DNA from 3 places in the Clostridium sp. LIBA-8841 genome. Region 3 is predicted to be linked to each of the others. Evidence: riboswitches for the same ligand, from Rfam matches in the RefSeq annotation. Region 3 holds a riboswitch; each other region holds the start of a gene.

Region 1 (5,577 bases), 200 kb from region 3:
TATAGAATCAAATTTTGAAATTTTTTCTTTCTTAATTTGGTTTGAAAGTGATTCCATATGTTCTATAGCATCACCCTCTAATAAAGTAACATTATTACAGTTAAACTTTTTTAAATTCTCTTTAGTTACCCTTATAGCCTCTTCATCTCTTTCTATAGAAAATACTTTTCCATTTTCTATAAATTTAGAGGCCTGAATAGTAATACTACCAGTTCCACTTCCTATATCTAAAAAATTAGAATTTGTATTTAACTCTAATTTACTAATAGTAAGGATTCTAATATCCTCTTTTGTCATAGGACATTTTCCTCTTATAAACTCTGAATCTTTTATAAACTTCATATATCCTCCAAAGGAAAATTTATCTTTCAATTATTATTACAGATAAATCTCCATAATCCTTTTCGCAAATTTCTCTTGGATTTCCAATTGTTATATTTTCATTTTCATAAGAAAGATTTTCTCCAACATATATCGTACATTCTATAGAATTTTCTATTAACATTTTACTTAGTTCATTTGGAGTATTCTTTTTATCAGTTAACCATATAGAAAGTTTGTTTTTTTTGACAACTTCTATAAAATTTTCTTCTCTTCCATGCATACTTCCTACAAATGCATTATTCCAAGATTTATTTACTTTGCATGTTAAATACTGAAAAGAACTTATTCCTGGAATAATAGAAATCTCTCCATAATAATTTTTTTCTATGTAATTTGTAATACCATAAAAGGTAGGGTCTCCTGATGCAACAATTGAAATATCATTCTCTTCATTTTCATTTAAAAAAGCTATTAATTCACTTAAAGTTTTGACCTTTTTAAACTTTTCATCTCTTAAATTATTTAAAAACTTTAAGCTTGAAATTGCTCTTTCAAAACCTACTATATAATCACTTTTTTCTAGTTCCTTAATAACCTTAGGAATTATATAGTCTTTATGGCCTGGTCCTAACCCTAGTATCTTAACCAATAGCCTTCATTCCCTTCTAATTTAAGTTTAATCAAACAAGTTTGAATTTTTAGATTCATATAATAATTTCATTTCCTTTGATCCATAATACATAAGAATATTAAAATTTGCCTCACCGTAAGAGTAAATATCTAATCTCTTTAATACTTTTTCTCCAATTCTCTCATATAACATTGGGAAATCATCTCCAAGAAGTCTTACAGCACCTTCACTTGTCTTTTCTTCTAAAACCTTTTTAACTAGTTCTAAGTCATATCCCATTAAAGTTAACTCTAAAGCTATAACTTCTAATCTTACGTCTGAAACTCTACTATGTGTATTAAAACAGCCAAATGCAATTTTACTTAGTTTTCCTATATGACCTATTATGGTTAAATCCTTTATTCCTTGAGCTAAGGCACACTCTATGGAAAATCCTACATAGTTAGATATGATAACTATATTATCCTTTTTATATCCTCTTTCCCTTAGAAACCTTTCTCCCATATTACCAAAGACAAATACAAGTTCATTATTAGACACTGCTTTTTGCCTTATTTCAATTCTAATAGATTCCTTTAAAGCATCTTCAGACATTGGATACACAATTCCTGTTGTGCCTAGTATTGATATTCCATCAACTATACCCAATCTAGGGTTAAAGGTTTTCTTAGCAATCTCCCTTCCTCTTGGAACGAAAATTGTTATTTTTACTCCTTTATTTTCAGGTAATACACTTAATACTTCCTTCTTAATCATTTCCCTAGGTACTGGATTTATAGCTGGCTGTCCTTTTTCTACAAAGAGCCCATCCTTAGTAACTCTTCCAACACCTTCTCCTCCACAAAGCTCAAATCCTTCTGAAATTTCCTCTGCCTTTGCAAATATAGCTATTCCTGAGGTAGCATCTATGTCATCTCCACCATCTTTTATTATGGAACATGAAACGGAGTTTTTTTCTACTTGTATATCTTGTATTTCTAAACTAAGCTTTATGTTTTTAGGAGTATCTATCTCTATAACTCCTATATCCTTTTTATGAAAAAGCATATATGTGGCCGCCTTAGCTGCCGCCGCTGCACAAGATCCTGTGGTATACCCACATCTAAGTTTTTTTCCACCGCTTTCTACATACATTTCAAACATTTAATATACCTTCTTTTATTACATTTCTCTTTTATAATTCATATAAAGCAATGCATTTATTATGGCTGCTGCTACTGTACTACCACCTTTTCTTCCCTTAACTCTTATATAAGGAATACCTAGTTCATCTAAATCCTCTTTACTCTCACTAGCACCTACGAACCCAACTGGAACAGCTACTATAAGTTTTGGTTTTGCCTTTCCTTCCTTAATAAGTTCTCTAAGTTTAAACAAAGCTGTTGGAGCATTTCCAAAAACAAATATATCTACATTTTCCTTTGCCGCAAGTTCAACACCTGCCATTGAACGAGTTATCTGTTTTTCTTTTGCTAATTTAAACACCTCATCTAAACCAACATAGCATTCAACTGATGAATTTAATTCCTTTAAAGCTCTTTTATTCATACCTGATAAGGCCATTGTTGTATCAGTATATATTTTAGCTCCAGATTTTAAAGCAGAAACTCCAGCTTCTATAGCTCCTTCACTTATTTCAATTAAATCCTCATACTCAAAGTCTGCTGTAGTATGTATAACTCTTTTTACTATTTCTAACTCCTCTTCTGAAAAGTTATGATTTTTCATTTCAGAACCTATTATTTCAAAGCTTCTTTTTTCTATGCCCATAGGACTTTTCATATAATCCATTTATCTCTTCACCTTTCTATGTCTTTTTTTAGTTTCTCCTAAACCTTTATATGTACCATCTATAACATCTTTAACACGTTCTATGTAAAGTTTTCTAAACTCTTCTCTTTCCCCTAATCCTTTTAAAATAACATCAGTTTTAATTCCTTCACTTTCAAGTCTACTCTTCCATGAATCCTCATCTTCTGAAGCCATATCATTTTTAGCATGGTCTCCTGCTACAACCATTAAAGGAATAATAGTCACATTATCTAAATTTTTCTTTTTAACTCTTTTTAAAACATCTGAAAAATTAGGATATCCCTCTACAGTTCCAACAAAAATATCTTCATAGTCTCTATCTAAAACTGATTGAAGACATCCATAAACAGCATTGGAAGGATGTGCGCTTCCATGACCAACTAATATACACGGTCTATTCTCTTCTATTACTTCTTTCATACTATCAACAAAGGCAGAATAGTCATTTGGTCCATCACCAAAACCTTCATAATAAAATATTGGTCTACCAGTTTCTATCTTTTTAAAATGATTTTCATAATTCTTCACCATATGCTTTATATAGTCAAATTCTTCACCTGGCATAATATGAAGTGGTTGCACCACAACTTCTTCATATCCTTCTTCCTCTAACTTTTTTAAAGCATCTTCTGGAAACAGTATATTCATATCATATTTTTCTTTAAGCTTTCTTACTATCATATGTGATGTAAAACTTCTAAAAACATCATACTCTTCAAAACTTTCTTTTATTGAATCTTCTATTTTTTTTATAGAATTATTTAAGGCATCTAAATGACTTGTTCCAAAACTTACAACTAATATAGCTTTTTTCATGTTTCACCTCTAAAAAATTAAAATAAAAAGCATCTGTGTTACAAAGAACCAGATGCTTTAATAAAAAGTAATTATTTTCCAATATAAATATAGGAATCAATAAATACTACATCTTCCCTCCGAAGCTTAGTTCATAATTTTTAGGCAGGTATCCTGACTTAAGGCTTATCCTCATTTCTCCCTTCCCAATTTAAAAAAATCAGTGAGCAATTAGAAACTTGTATCCTATTACAGTAGCGGGGGCTGTAGTGGATTTTAACCACTTTCCCTTTTAATTAGTAAAATTAAACCTAAAAATATAAAATATTATTTTTTTCTTAATTATAATATATAATTTTAATTATTTCAACATAAGACAAATTTCTTATTTTTTCAGATTTATAGTATAATTAAATTGTTAATTTTTTCTTAACATATTTAAATGGGATAAAGGTTAAATTTGTGTTACATTTGACTTTTATGTTATAATTCAGTAATACAGGATGAAATACACTTAAGTTGTGGACAGTTTAACTAAAAGGAGTGTACTTTATGCAAAAAAGAATTTTATCAGCATTAATAGCAATAACTATAAGTATTTCAACGACTCAAGTAGTTTTTGCTGATACAATAAGTGATAAGAAATCAAATATACAAGAAAATAAAGTAAAATATGAACAATTAGATAATGAGGTTATGTCTCTTAATTCTCAAGTATCAAAACTTAACAATGAAATTGAAGAATTAAATGCTAAATTAGCAGATAATCAAACTAAGATGAAAGATACTGAGGAAAACTTAAAAGAAACGGAAAGTAAAGTAAGTACTTTAAAAACCGAAATAGATCAAAAGCAATCTGTTTTAGGTAAAAGAATGCGTGCTATGTATAAAAGCAAAGATTCAATGAACCCACTAGTTTTTCTTATTAAATCTGAAAACTTATCAGATTTAATAACAAGAATAGATGCTTTGGCAAGGGTTACAGCCTTAGATAAAAATCTTATAAATGATCTAGATTCTCAAAAAGATTCTCTTGATCAGGATATAAAAAAATTAGAAAGAGATAAGGCTGAATTAAAAGAATTAAAAAGTTCAACTGAGGAATCTCTTAAAACCCTAGATAGTAAAAAAGTTGAAGAACAAAAGAAAATTGATGAATTAAACAATCAAAAAGAAGCTGTTTTAGGAATAATTAAAGAAAATGAAATGTCTTTAATTTCTCATTCTGTTTCTGTTATAAATTCATCTTCATCAGTCAATGAGCTTGAAAATGCAATAAGCACATTGAATCAATTAATCCCACAACTTAACATCGATTCAGTAAGGGATACAGCTAATAATTCTGTACAAGCTGCCAAAAACAAAATTGAATCCATAAAAGCTGAAGAAGCAGCTAAAAGTATTAGTAACAACTCTCCAGCTAATTCAAATAATAATAATAACAACAATAATACTTCTAACCAACCTAGTGATGGTAACTATAAGAAAACACTTTCCGTTGAAGCTACCGCATATACTGGAGGAACATTAACTGCCATGGGACTTAAACCAGTAAGAGATCCAGGTGGAATAAGTACAATAGCAGTAGACCCTAATGTAATTCCATTAGGTTCAAAAGTGTACATCCCTGGATATGGCTATGCCATAGCATCAGATACAGGAGGAGTTATTAAAGGAAACATAATAGACCTTTATATGAACTCTAATGATGAATGTAAATCTTGGGGAAGACGTCAAGTTACATTACACATAGTTGCCTATCCTGGTGAATGGTAAAATAAAAAAGATAAGACATTTTTGCCTTATCTTTTTTTTAATCTTCCACCAAAATCATTAAAAATTTTCAATAATAAAAAAATTGCTGTAAAGGCTACTATAGCCGTAATAATTGCAATAAAAAAGTTTAATATATCCTTAAAACTTAATCCAACCCCTGTTAGAAAATTTTTAAATTTTATACTTATCTTAAAAAATCCCCACAAAATTAAACTTCCTATAATTCCTACTGAAGCTGC
Region 2 (5,577 bases), 360 kb from region 3:
TTTTAGAAATGATAAAAATTATAATAGGATATGTTTTAGACCTAATAATAGGAGATCCTAATAATCCATATCATCCTATCAGATATATAGGAAAATTAGCTTCTAGTATGGAAAAGCTTTGGAGAAAAGTATTTAAGAAAAATCTTAAGTTAGCAGGTTTTTTTGCATGGTTTTTCATAGTAGCTATAACTTTTGGAGTAACTTTAGGGATTGTACATATTGCAAATTTAGTTAGTCCTATTTTAGGAACTTTAGTATCAGGAATACTTATTTATTTTTGTATTTCAGCAAAAGGGCTTAAAGTTGAAGGTCTCAAAGTAATTAAAATTTTAAATACAGGAGATATAGTTAAAGCTAGAAAACAATTATCATATATAGTTGGTAGAGATACTACTAATTTAGATGAAGAAGCTATAGTAAGAGCTGTAGTAGAAACAGTTGCTGAAAACATGTCAGATGGAATTATAGCGCCTTTATTTTTTGCTGGAATTGGGGGAGCACCTTTGGCTTTCTTGTATAAAGCAGTAAATACATGTGATTCTATGTTTGGTTATAAAAATGATAAATATAGAGAATTTGGGTTCGTCTCAGCGAAACTTGATGATGTGTTCAATTATATTCCAGCTAGATTGACAGCTTACCTTATAGTAATAGCTTCATTTATTTTAAGGCTTAATTATAAAGAAAGTTTTAAAATATATAAAAGAGATAGATACAATCATTCAAGTCCTAATAGTGCTCATCCAGAAGCAGCGGTAGCAGGGGCTTTAGGAATAAGGCTTGGAGGAGCAAACTATTATTTTGGAAAGCTTGTAGAAAAACCAACTATAGGAGATATTAAAAAGAAAATAGAAATTTCAGATGTTTATAATACTAATAAAATTTTAGGATTAGTTTCTTTTTTAGGAATGCTAATAGCTATTATTATTAGATATATCTTAGAGGTGATTATATGAACTTAGGACATGGCGGTAATGTAGAAGAAATAAAGAGAATTTATGGGTTAGAAGAAAATGAAATCATTGATTTTTCAGCTAACATAAATCCTATGGGGATCTCTGAAAAAGTAAAAGAGGCCATGATTAGAGGAATAAATTCTATAGAAAGATATCCAGATATAACTTATTATAAGCTTAAAAAAGAAATTTCAAGTTTCGAAAAAGTAGATTTAGATAAAATAGTCTTAGGTAACGGAGCTGCAGAAGTGATTTTTAATATAGTAAGAGGAATCAAACCTAAGAATGCTCTTATAATAGCACCTACTTTTTCAGAATATGAGGATGCTTTAAACTCTCTAGAATGCAAAGTAAATCATTACATATTAAAAGATAGATATTCATTAGATAATAGATTTATAGATGAAATAAATGATGATTTAGATATAATATTTTTATGCAATCCAAACAATCCAACAGGAGCTTTAATAGAGAAAGATTTTTCTTTAAGAGTGTTAAAAAAGGCAAAGGAAATGGATGTAAAAGTTGTTTTTGATGAATCATTTTTGGATTTTGTTGAGGATAATGAAAAATACTCTGTTATTGAATATCTAGATGATTTTAATAATTTAATTGTGGTTAAATCATTAACTAAGCTTTTTGCTTTTCCTGGTATAAGGCTAGGTTATGGATTAAGCTCAGATTTTGAAATGATAAAAAAAATAAATTCTGTTGCTACTCCTTGGAGTGTAAATACAGTGGCAGATTATGCTGGAAGAGAAGCCTTAAAAGAAGTTAAGTATATAAAAGATAGCATAGCTTACGTAAAAAAAGAGAATGAATTTTTATATAATGGATTAAAAGCATTTAAAGACATTAATGTTTTTAAAGGAGCTGTTAATTTTCTATTTTTTAAATTAAGCAGAGAATTAAATTTAAGAGAAGAGCTAATTAAACAAGGAATAATAATAAGAAGTTGTAATAATTATATAGGTTTAGACAATAGTTATTATAGAGTTGCAGTTAGAAGAAGAGAAGAAAATGAAAAACTTTTAGAAGCGCTTTCAAAAATTTTAAAATAGCTTATTTACATTTTTATTCTTATAAAAAGATAAATTTAAAGTAGGTAAGGTGTTTGACAATAATAAAATATAATAATATAATCAAGTTGATTGATTCATAATTGGTGTGAATTCACTTAATAGGGAATGAAGTTAAAATCTTCAACTACCTCAGTAACCGTGAAGCTGACAAAATCTCAATATGTCACTGCATTTTATGTGGGAAGACGAGATGGAGGGTGAAGCAAAGTCGGGATACCTGCCTTTTATGCGAATACTATTATCTTCTGAGGGTAGGGTAATAGGATGCGTACGCTTTCAGAATATACTTAACATACCTTCTAATGGGTATGTTTTTTTATTTTCTACGTATTAATCTTAAACCTCAAATATTTAATTGTTAAGTTTTATGAAAGAAAAATTTGATTATTAGTGATGCTTTAAACTTAATTTAAGAAATTTCAAATTTGCTTTTATAGGTTGTAGGGATACTTAGCAATATTAAAAAATACATATTAAAATCATTAATTAAAATCAAATAGGAATCCTTCATATGACTTAAGAAATTACAAAGGTAAAAATGGAGGAAAAACATGAAAAACTTTAAAAAAGTAATTTCCCTAGTAACCTTAACAGTAATGTCATTACTGCTATTGGTTGGTTGTGGAAGCAAAACGGTAACAATGAAAGATATGGAAGGGACTGAATTTACAGTACCGAAAAAAATCGAAAGAATAGTGTCAACAGCACCGTCTAATACAGAAATATTGGTAGGTTTAGGTTTAGGTGATAAAATCGTAGGTGTTGATAAATACTCAGCAGATGTAAAGGGATTAAACCCAGATATACCTAAAATAGATTTTAGGAATCCAGATGCTGAGGCTATTCTAGCTCTTAAGCCTGATGTAATAATAGCTTCAGGTCATAACAGAGAAGGTAAAGAAGACCCATTTAAGGTTTTAAAGGATGCTGGAATACCAGTAGTATATATTCCAACTAGTGAAAGCATTGATGGAATATACGAAGATATAAATTTCTTAGCTAAGTTAACTGGAACAGAGGCTGAAGGAAACAAAATGGTTGATGAAATGAAAAGTGAAGTAAACAAAATTAAAGCTATAGGTGAAACTATAAAAGATAAAAAAACTGTTTACTTTGAAATTGGATCAAGTCCAAATTTATATAGCTTTGGAAGTGATACTTTCTTAAATAATTTATTAACTATAGTTGGAGCAGAAAATGTATTTGCAAATGAAAAAGGCTGGATTTCACCAAGTGAAGAAGCCGTTATAAAAGCAAATCCAGATGTAATTTTAACAAATGAAGATTATATTGAAAATGCAACAGATTTAATTGCTAAACGTCCAGGTTGGAATACAATAACTGCTGTTAAGGATAATCAAATATTCTTAGTAGATAAAAATGCAACATCACGTGGAAGTCAATATGTGATAAGTGCCTTAAAACAAATAGCAAAGGATATTTATCCAGAACAATATGCAGGAATCTAAAAAGAGAAAATTGCTAATAACACTATCTATTCCATTAGTATTATTAGTACTTTGTATTGGAACTTCTATTGGAAGTTCCAATATTAATATATGGGATACTATTTCTATAGTTGGAAATAAGATTTTTGATATTCCACTTAGAGCTGGTATCAAACCTGAAGACGTAGCAATTATTTGGGTAATTAGATTACCTAGAGTTTTATTAGCCTTTGGGGTTGGAGCTGCTCTTGCAGTTAGTGGAGCTGTAATCCAATCAATTTTAAAAAATCCTTTAGCATCACCATATACCTTAGGGGTTTCATCAGGAGCTTCCTTAGGAGTTGGAATATACATAGTTCTTGGTATAACAATACCTTTTATAGGAAATTTAGCTATGCCTATTATAGGATTTTTATGTGGAGTTTTTACTATTTTTGCAGTAATAATTTTTTCAAATAAGGTAGATAGAGGACTTTCAAATAATACCGTAATATTAGCGGGAATGGTTCTATCGCTTTTTACTAGTGCCATGTTAACAACTATAACAGCATTATGTAGTGAGGATATAAAGGCTATTACTATGTGGCAAATGGGATCATTTGCTATGAAGAGTTGGTCTTATGTTTTTGCTGGATTTCCATTTTTTATAATTGGAATCTTTATGGTATTAAGATATACAAAAGAAATGGATATTTTAAGTTTTGGAGAAGATAGTGCAAAGACTGTAGGTGTTGAAACTGAAAAGGTAAAAAAAAGACTACTTATTTCAGTTGCTATTTTAACTGGAAGTGCAGTTGCTTTAAGTGGTGTTATAGGCTTTATTGATCTTATAACTCCTCATATAGTTAGAAAAATATTTGGTTCTAATCATAAAATAGTAATACCAATGTGTATTATACTTGGTGGAACACTTATGGTACTAACAGATTTAGTTTCAAGAACATTAATTTCACCATCAGAATTGCCAGTAGGAGCAATTACGGCTTTAATTGGAGCACCATTTTTTGCTTACATTTATTTTGGAAAAAGAAGTAGGTGATATTTTGCTAGAAGTTAAAAACTTATGCTGTGGGTATGATGGTAATGATGTTATACATAATATATCCTTTAATATTAATAGAGGAGAAAATATTTCTATAATAGGACCAAATGGGTGTGGAAAATCCACAATTTTAAAAGCTTTAGCTAACCTCATAGAATATAGAGGGGAAATAAAGCTAGACGGGGTAGAGATTAAAAAGATAAAAAGAAAAGAGTTAGCTAAAAAAGTTGCATTAATGAGTCAAAATTCTGAAATATATTTTTCTTACACTGTATTTGAGACCGTTGCTTTGGGAAGGTATGCTCATATAGATGGTATTTTTTCAAGGCTTAGTAATGAGGATAAGGATATAGTTTTAAAATGTATTGAAAGTGTTGGTTTATTAGAAGAAAAAGATAAATTAATAAATGAGTTATCAGGTGGACAACTTCAGAGAGTTTATTTGGCAAGAGCATTTGCTCAAGAGCCAGATATATTACTCTTAGATGAACCAACTAATCATTTAGACTTAAAATGTCAAATTGAAATTTTAGATTATATAAATAAATGGACAAAAGAAAATAACAAAACAGTTATAGGTGTTTTACATGACTTAAATTTAGTTCAAATGTTTAGTAAGGATGTAATTCTTGTTAAAGAGGGAGAAATTTATAGTAGTGGTAAAGCAAGAGAAATATTAAATAGCTCAAAAATTAAAGATGTCTATAAAATAGATATAAGAAAATTCATGCTAGAAGCATTAGAAAAATGGAAGTAGGTGGACAATATGAAAAAGAAATTTGTTGTATCATATAGTTGTGGAAAGGATAGTACATTATCATTATATAGAATGATAAAAGCTGGACATACTCCAGTAGCTTTATTAGTTACTGTTGATAAAAAGGTTTTAAGAAGTTGGTTTCATGGAATACCAGATAAATTATTAAAAGATGTTGCTAAGTCATTAGATATTCCTATGGTTTTAGTAGCTAGTAACGGAAAAGAAAATTATGGAGAAACTTTCGTAGATGCTTTAAAGAAACTTAAAGAAGAAATGGGCGCAGAGGCTT
Region 3 (5,577 bases):
TGTGACTTATCTAAGGAGATTATAGAGAAATATGACATAGATGTAATGCCTATGCTAATAAATTTTGGTGAAGAGAGCTATTTAGATGGTGTTGAAATAAAAGTAGATGCTATGATGGAGAGAATAGAGAGAGAAGATGCTCTTCCAACTACAGCTCAAATAGTTCCAACAAGATTTATAGAGAAATATAAAAGCTACTTAGAGGATGGATACAAAGTTATATCAATACACATATCATCAAATATGAGTGGTACTTATCAATCAGCATGTTTAGCTAAAGCTGAATTAGAAAGTGATGATATAGTTGTAATAGATTCAAGAAATGTTACTGTTGGGCTTGGACTTATTATATTAAAAGCAGCTAGACTTATAGAAGAAGGAATAACTTTAGAAGATTTAGAAAAAGAAATTTTAGAATATAGGAATCATATTAAAAGTACTATAGCTTTTGAAAGTTTAGATAACTTAGTAAGAGGTGGAAGACTTTCAAAAGGAAAAGCGTTATTTGTTAATGCTTTAGGAATAAAGCTTATGCTTAATGTATTAGATGGTGAGATGAATGTTCAAGGAAAAATAAGAGGAACTAAGAAGATGACTAAGTCTATGATTGAACAGTTTAGTTCAATTCCTAAAAAACAAGGGGAGCCAATAATATTAGTTGAACTTGAAAATGAGGATATTTATTTGCCTATAAAGGAATATTTAGAAAGTAACGATATAGAATATATAAAACTTCCTTTAGGATGTTCAGTGGCTATACATTCAGGTCCTAAGGTTTGTGCATTATTCTATGTAGAGGAATATTAGAAAGAAGCTCCTAAAAAGGAGTTTCTTTTTTTATTTTAATTTACATAAATTCTCCTAATTAAAGAAATAATAATTTTGATATCAAAAAGGAGGAGTATTAGAAATGCGTTTTAAGAGGATTATTACATCTTTAGGTCTTATATTAAGTTTAACTTCTATGTTAGGATGCGGTTCGAAAAATTCATCAGCATTAAGAAAAATTGATTTTATAGAAAAAAAAGTTTATAATTTCGCTTTAGTTAAGGATGATTTTGCTAATGAAGAAAATCATTTTGCTAATTTAGCTATAGAAGGATTAAATAGAATAAAAAAGGAATATGGTGCAAAAATAGAGATTTTTGATACTAATTCTCCAGAAGATTATGAAAAGAGGCTTAGAGAGGCTGCTCAAAATAATGATTTGACTTTTGCTTCAACATTTAAGTTTTTAGAGAGTTTAAATAATGTAGCTAAGGATTATCCAGATAAAAATTTTGCTATTATTGATACAGTGTCAGAGCTTCCAAATGTAAAATCTATAAATTTTAGGAATGAACAAGGTGCCTTTTTAATGGGTATAATAGCTGGGAACATGAGTAAAACTAATAAAGTAGGATTTATAGGCGGAGTTAAAAACGAGCTTATAGATAACTTTCTAGCTGGATATCTCTCTGGATTAAAGGTTTCTAATGAGGAAGCTTATAAGAATATAAAAGAAGGAAACTTAATTCAATATGTTGGTGGTTTTATAAATAAAGAGCAGGCAAATAAAATAGCTAAGGAAATGTATAATCAAGGAGCAGATATAATATTCAATGTAGCTGGAGAAGCTGGTGTAGGTATTTATCAGGCAGCTAAAGAAACTGGAAATTACGCTATTGGTGTTGATGTTGATGCTGCCACAGTTTTCCCAGACTATGCCGATAATATTCTCTCATCTATGATAAAAAAATTAGATGATGCGGTTTATAAGACTGCAAAGGAAGTTATAAATGGTGATTTTAAAACAGGACCAAAGAATGTAATGGAAGTTGGGCTTAAGGATAATGGTATAGATGTGGCCCAATCTACAAGTAGACTAGTACCTAAAGAAGTTTTAGATAAAGTAGAGAAATATAGAGAGGGCATAATAAATGGAGAAATTAATGTTCCAAAAACATTAGATGAAGTGGAAAATTTTAATGTTAAGTAAAATTAATGTTAAAAATAATGTTGACAAAGAGTAAATAAATATGCAATCATAAGATGAAAATAAAATAAGTATATTAGGTGTTATCTAACTTAATAGGGAAAGTTAAAAACTGCAGCCCCCGCTACTGTTGATAAGGACGAAAGCAAGAAACCACTGTAACTTAAGTTATGGAAAGGATTGTTGGAGGATGATTTATTAGCCAGGAGACCTACCTAGTATAAATTGCTTATTGTTTCGGTGGGAAACAGTATATAAGTTTTAATAAAGTATGTAAATTATTTTTAACTGGTGGGGAAGGTTAACCGCACCAGTTTTTTATTTTTAATTATAAAAATAATTATTTACGAGAAAAGAATTTATGTACAAGCTTTCCTAAATAAGTTGTTTTGGAAAAGATGTATAAAAGTTTCTAAACAACTTAGTCTATTTAGCTCTAATAGTTAGTCAAATTTTAAATTTAATTTACACATAAGAAGTTAAATCTAGATTAAAGTATATTTGTGAAAAATTTGAAATTATATTTTTATTAAAAATCTTATTGGGTATAGAAATTGATTTAATATTAAAGGTGTACATGTTAAGTTAAGAGTTGCTTATGTTTAGAGAGAAAAAATAAATATTAATAGGAGGGTAAAATAATTATGAATTTTACTAAGGAAAAAAAGAATTTAAATGTAAAAAATCTATGTTTTGCAGCGATGTTAATAGCTTTAAGTGTTATATTAGCCAATTTCCCGATTTTTGCTAGTATAGCATTAGATTCTATGCCAGCCTTTGTTGGTGGTATTTTAATTTCTCCAGTAGTTGGAGGTGTTATAGGTCTTTTAGCACATTTATTTGTTGCTTTAAGAACAGGATTTCCATTTACATTACCAGTACATATTTTAATAGCGTTAGAGATGTTTCTAGTTGTTTATATAACATCAAAAATATTTAATATGGGTAAAGTAATTTTAGCAGGAATAATAGGAACTCTTTTAAATGGAATCATTTTTACTTTAATAACAGGAGCTTTTATGTATTTTGTATTAGGAGGAATGAATCCAATAGACTTCTTAAAACTTATGGGATTACCACTTACTTTAGCAAGCTTAGTTAATATAGTAATAGCATTTTTAGTAGCTAAGGGACTTAAAAATGCAAATATATAAATTTAGAGATTTAACTATAATTAAAAAAGAATCCCATAAAGAGGAAATGGTAATAGCTTGTGATAGTTGTTGTGGCATTGGAGAGAGAGAAGATGACTTTGTTAATGCTAGTAATGAGATTGTAGGATATTTTTCAGCTAGAGTTTGTCTTTTTGAGCTTATAGCATTTAAAGCTAATCCACTAGTAATAGTAAATAATTTAGGAATGACTATGAAGTGTGGTGGAGAGAGTATAATAAAAGGAATTAATAGAGCAATAAAAGAATATAATTCTGAAGGCTTTTTTGAAAATAACTTTAAATTAGAAGAATGTATAACAGGAAGTACTGAGGATAATTTTAAAACTCTTCAAACTTTTTTAGGATTAACAATAATAGGAGAAAAAAAGATAAGCACTGAGATTAGTTTTGAAAGTGAAGATGAGGTCTTCTTATTAGGAATTCCCAAAGTGGGGGAAGAAGTTTTAGATGATATAAATAATAATATAGGGGAAATTGCTGGTTTTAAGGAGTTAAAGCTCTTAGTAGAAAGTGAGTCTGTTAAGGATATAATACCTATTGGTTCAAAAGGTATTATACATGAAGCAAAGGAACTTGAAGGTAGTAATAATATAAAAATAAATCTATCATATAATGGAACTTATTTAAGAAAATCTGCAGGACCAGCAACAGCTATTTTATTTATATGTAAAAAAGACTCTTTAGAAGAATTTAAAAATAAAATAAGTGTACCAATCATTAAAATTGGTGAAATTATTTAATCTTAACCACAATAGAGAATTTTCTCTATTGTGGTTATTTTAGAATTAACATAAGTACTTTTTAATATAATATTAATATATTAAAAAGTATTAAAGATGTTATAATGTTGAAAAATGTCTTTATTTGATGGATAATTAAATAAGAAAGGTTAATAGAGAAAAGTTATGATTTAAAATTAAATAGTTTTAGGTGATATATATGTTAATGGATTTTAATTTAAATTTAACCCAAGAGCAAAAGCTTATCATGACACAGCAAATGCAACTTTCAATAAAACTTTTGCAAATGTCAACATATGATTTAAGAGAATATATAGAGAAAGAATTTTCAGAAAATCCTGTTTTAGAAGCTCAATATGAAGATAATAATGAAATAGTTAATGAACAGGATAGATTAGATTATAAAGAATTAGTGAAATATTTAGAGTCAGATAACTATGGTTCTCAAAGTTATGGTGAGTATGATCAAGAAGGAATTTCTCCTTTTACATTTATAAGTAAACCAGAATCTTTAATGGACTATCTAGAGTCTCAAATATTAGAGCTGCCAATAGATGAATATATGAGAAGTGTATGCAGCTATATGGTTGAATGTTTAGATCATAAAGGATATTTAGATATAAAAAAAGAAGAATTAATGAATGAATTACATTGTTCAGAAGTAACATTCAATAGAGCTTTAATAGTTCTCCATAATTTAGAGCCAGCAGGTATAGGAGCAAGGGACTTAAAAGAATGTCTAAAGATACAATTAGAAAGAAAAGGGGAGTATGACAAAATAGTAAAAAGTATAATAGAGAATCATTTAGATGATTTAGCAGATAACAAATATCAAGTTATTGCTAAGGATTTAGGCATAACTCCTAAAAAAGCACAAGACTATGGAGATTTAATAAAAACTTTAGAGCCAAAACCTTCAAGGGGATTTTATACTGGGGATGAAGTAAGTTTCATAATTCCTGATGCTGAAATTAGAAAGATAGATGGAGAATTTTTCATAATAATGAATGATGGAGTCTTACCTATGCTTTCAGTTAACCCTTTATATACTTCTATATTAAAAGATAGTAGTAATGATAAAGAGGCTACAGAGTATGTAAAGGAAAAAATGAGTAAGGCCATGTTTCTTATTAAAAGTATAGAGCAAAGAAAAAGTACTTTATATAAAGTTCTTGAAAAAATACTAGAAAAGCAAAAAGAGTATTTTGAAAAGGGAGATAAATATTTAAAACCTATGACTCTTAAGGAAATAGCGGAGCAATTAGAGATGCACGAATCAACTATTTCAAGAGCCATAAGAGATAAGTATATTTTAACTTCTATGGGTACAATAAAGATAAAGGATCTCTTTGTAAACTCAATAAGCAATAAAGAAACAGAAAATGGAGAAGATGATGTTACAGTTATAAACATAAAAAAAGCTTTAGAAGAAATTATTAAAGCGGAGAACAAAGCAAAGCCATTATCGGACCAAGGCATAAGTGAAATGCTAAAAGAAAAAGGAATGACTATTTCAAGAAGAACTGTAGCAAAATATAGAGAAGAATTAGGAATAAAATCATCTAGTAAGAGAAAAAGATTTTAAAATAGTATTAAATTTGATTTTATGGTAAATAAAGAAACTAAAGTGTTTGATTTGAGTGAAAAATATAGAGAGATTGGGTAATCTCTCTATATTTTTTTATATT

What was found. Region 3 has a riboswitch for cobalamin ahead of AC2A4K_RS09755 (ECF transporter S component). Riboswitches for the same ligand answer to the same signal wherever they lie in the genome.
Region 1: another riboswitch for cobalamin. It lies ahead of AC2A4K_RS09075 (sirohydrochlorin cobaltochelatase); the one in region 3 lies ahead of AC2A4K_RS09755 (ECF transporter S component).
Region 2: another riboswitch for cobalamin. It lies ahead of AC2A4K_RS08310 (ABC transporter substrate-binding protein); the one in region 3 lies ahead of AC2A4K_RS09755 (ECF transporter S component).

Annotation. Positions count from the first base shown of each region.
Region 1 is NZ_CM173488.1:2,057,731-2,063,307, forward strand. Features, by position in the region: gene cbiT (precorrin-6Y C5,15-methyltransferase (decarboxylating) subunit CbiT) at 1-342, opposite strand, end outside; gene cbiE (precorrin-6y C5,15-methyltransferase (decarboxylating) subunit CbiE) at 362-973, opposite strand; gene cbiD (cobalt-precorrin-5B (C(1))-methyltransferase CbiD) at 1,001-2,098, opposite strand; gene AC2A4K_RS09070 (precorrin-8X methylmutase) at 2,117-2,746, opposite strand; gene AC2A4K_RS09075 (sirohydrochlorin cobaltochelatase) at 2,747-3,583, opposite strand; cobalamin riboswitch at 3,710-3,892, opposite strand; gene AC2A4K_RS09080 (3D domain-containing protein) at 4,115-5,338, shown strand; gene AC2A4K_RS09085 (hypothetical protein) at 5,365-5,577, opposite strand, start outside.
Region 2 is NZ_CM173488.1:1,888,595-1,894,171, forward strand. Features, by position in the region: gene AC2A4K_RS08295 (histidine phosphatase family protein) at 1-6, shown strand, start outside; gene cbiB (adenosylcobinamide-phosphate synthase CbiB) at 9-956, shown strand; gene cobD (threonine-phosphate decarboxylase CobD) at 953-2,017, shown strand; cobalamin riboswitch at 2,103-2,277, shown strand; gene AC2A4K_RS08310 (ABC transporter substrate-binding protein) at 2,590-3,507, shown strand; gene AC2A4K_RS08315 (FecCD family ABC transporter permease) at 3,494-4,525, shown strand; gene AC2A4K_RS08320 (ABC transporter ATP-binding protein) at 4,530-5,285, shown strand; gene AC2A4K_RS08325 (Dph6-related ATP pyrophosphatase) at 5,295-5,577, shown strand, end outside.
Region 3 is NZ_CM173488.1:2,253,476-2,259,052, reverse strand. Features, by position in the region: gene AC2A4K_RS09765 (DegV family protein) at 1-807, shown strand, start outside; gene AC2A4K_RS09760 (BMP family lipoprotein) at 911-1,978, shown strand; cobalamin riboswitch at 2,037-2,208, shown strand; gene AC2A4K_RS09755 (ECF transporter S component) at 2,620-3,129, shown strand; gene AC2A4K_RS09750 (hypothetical protein) at 3,116-3,889, shown strand; gene rpoN (RNA polymerase factor sigma-54) at 4,089-5,474, shown strand.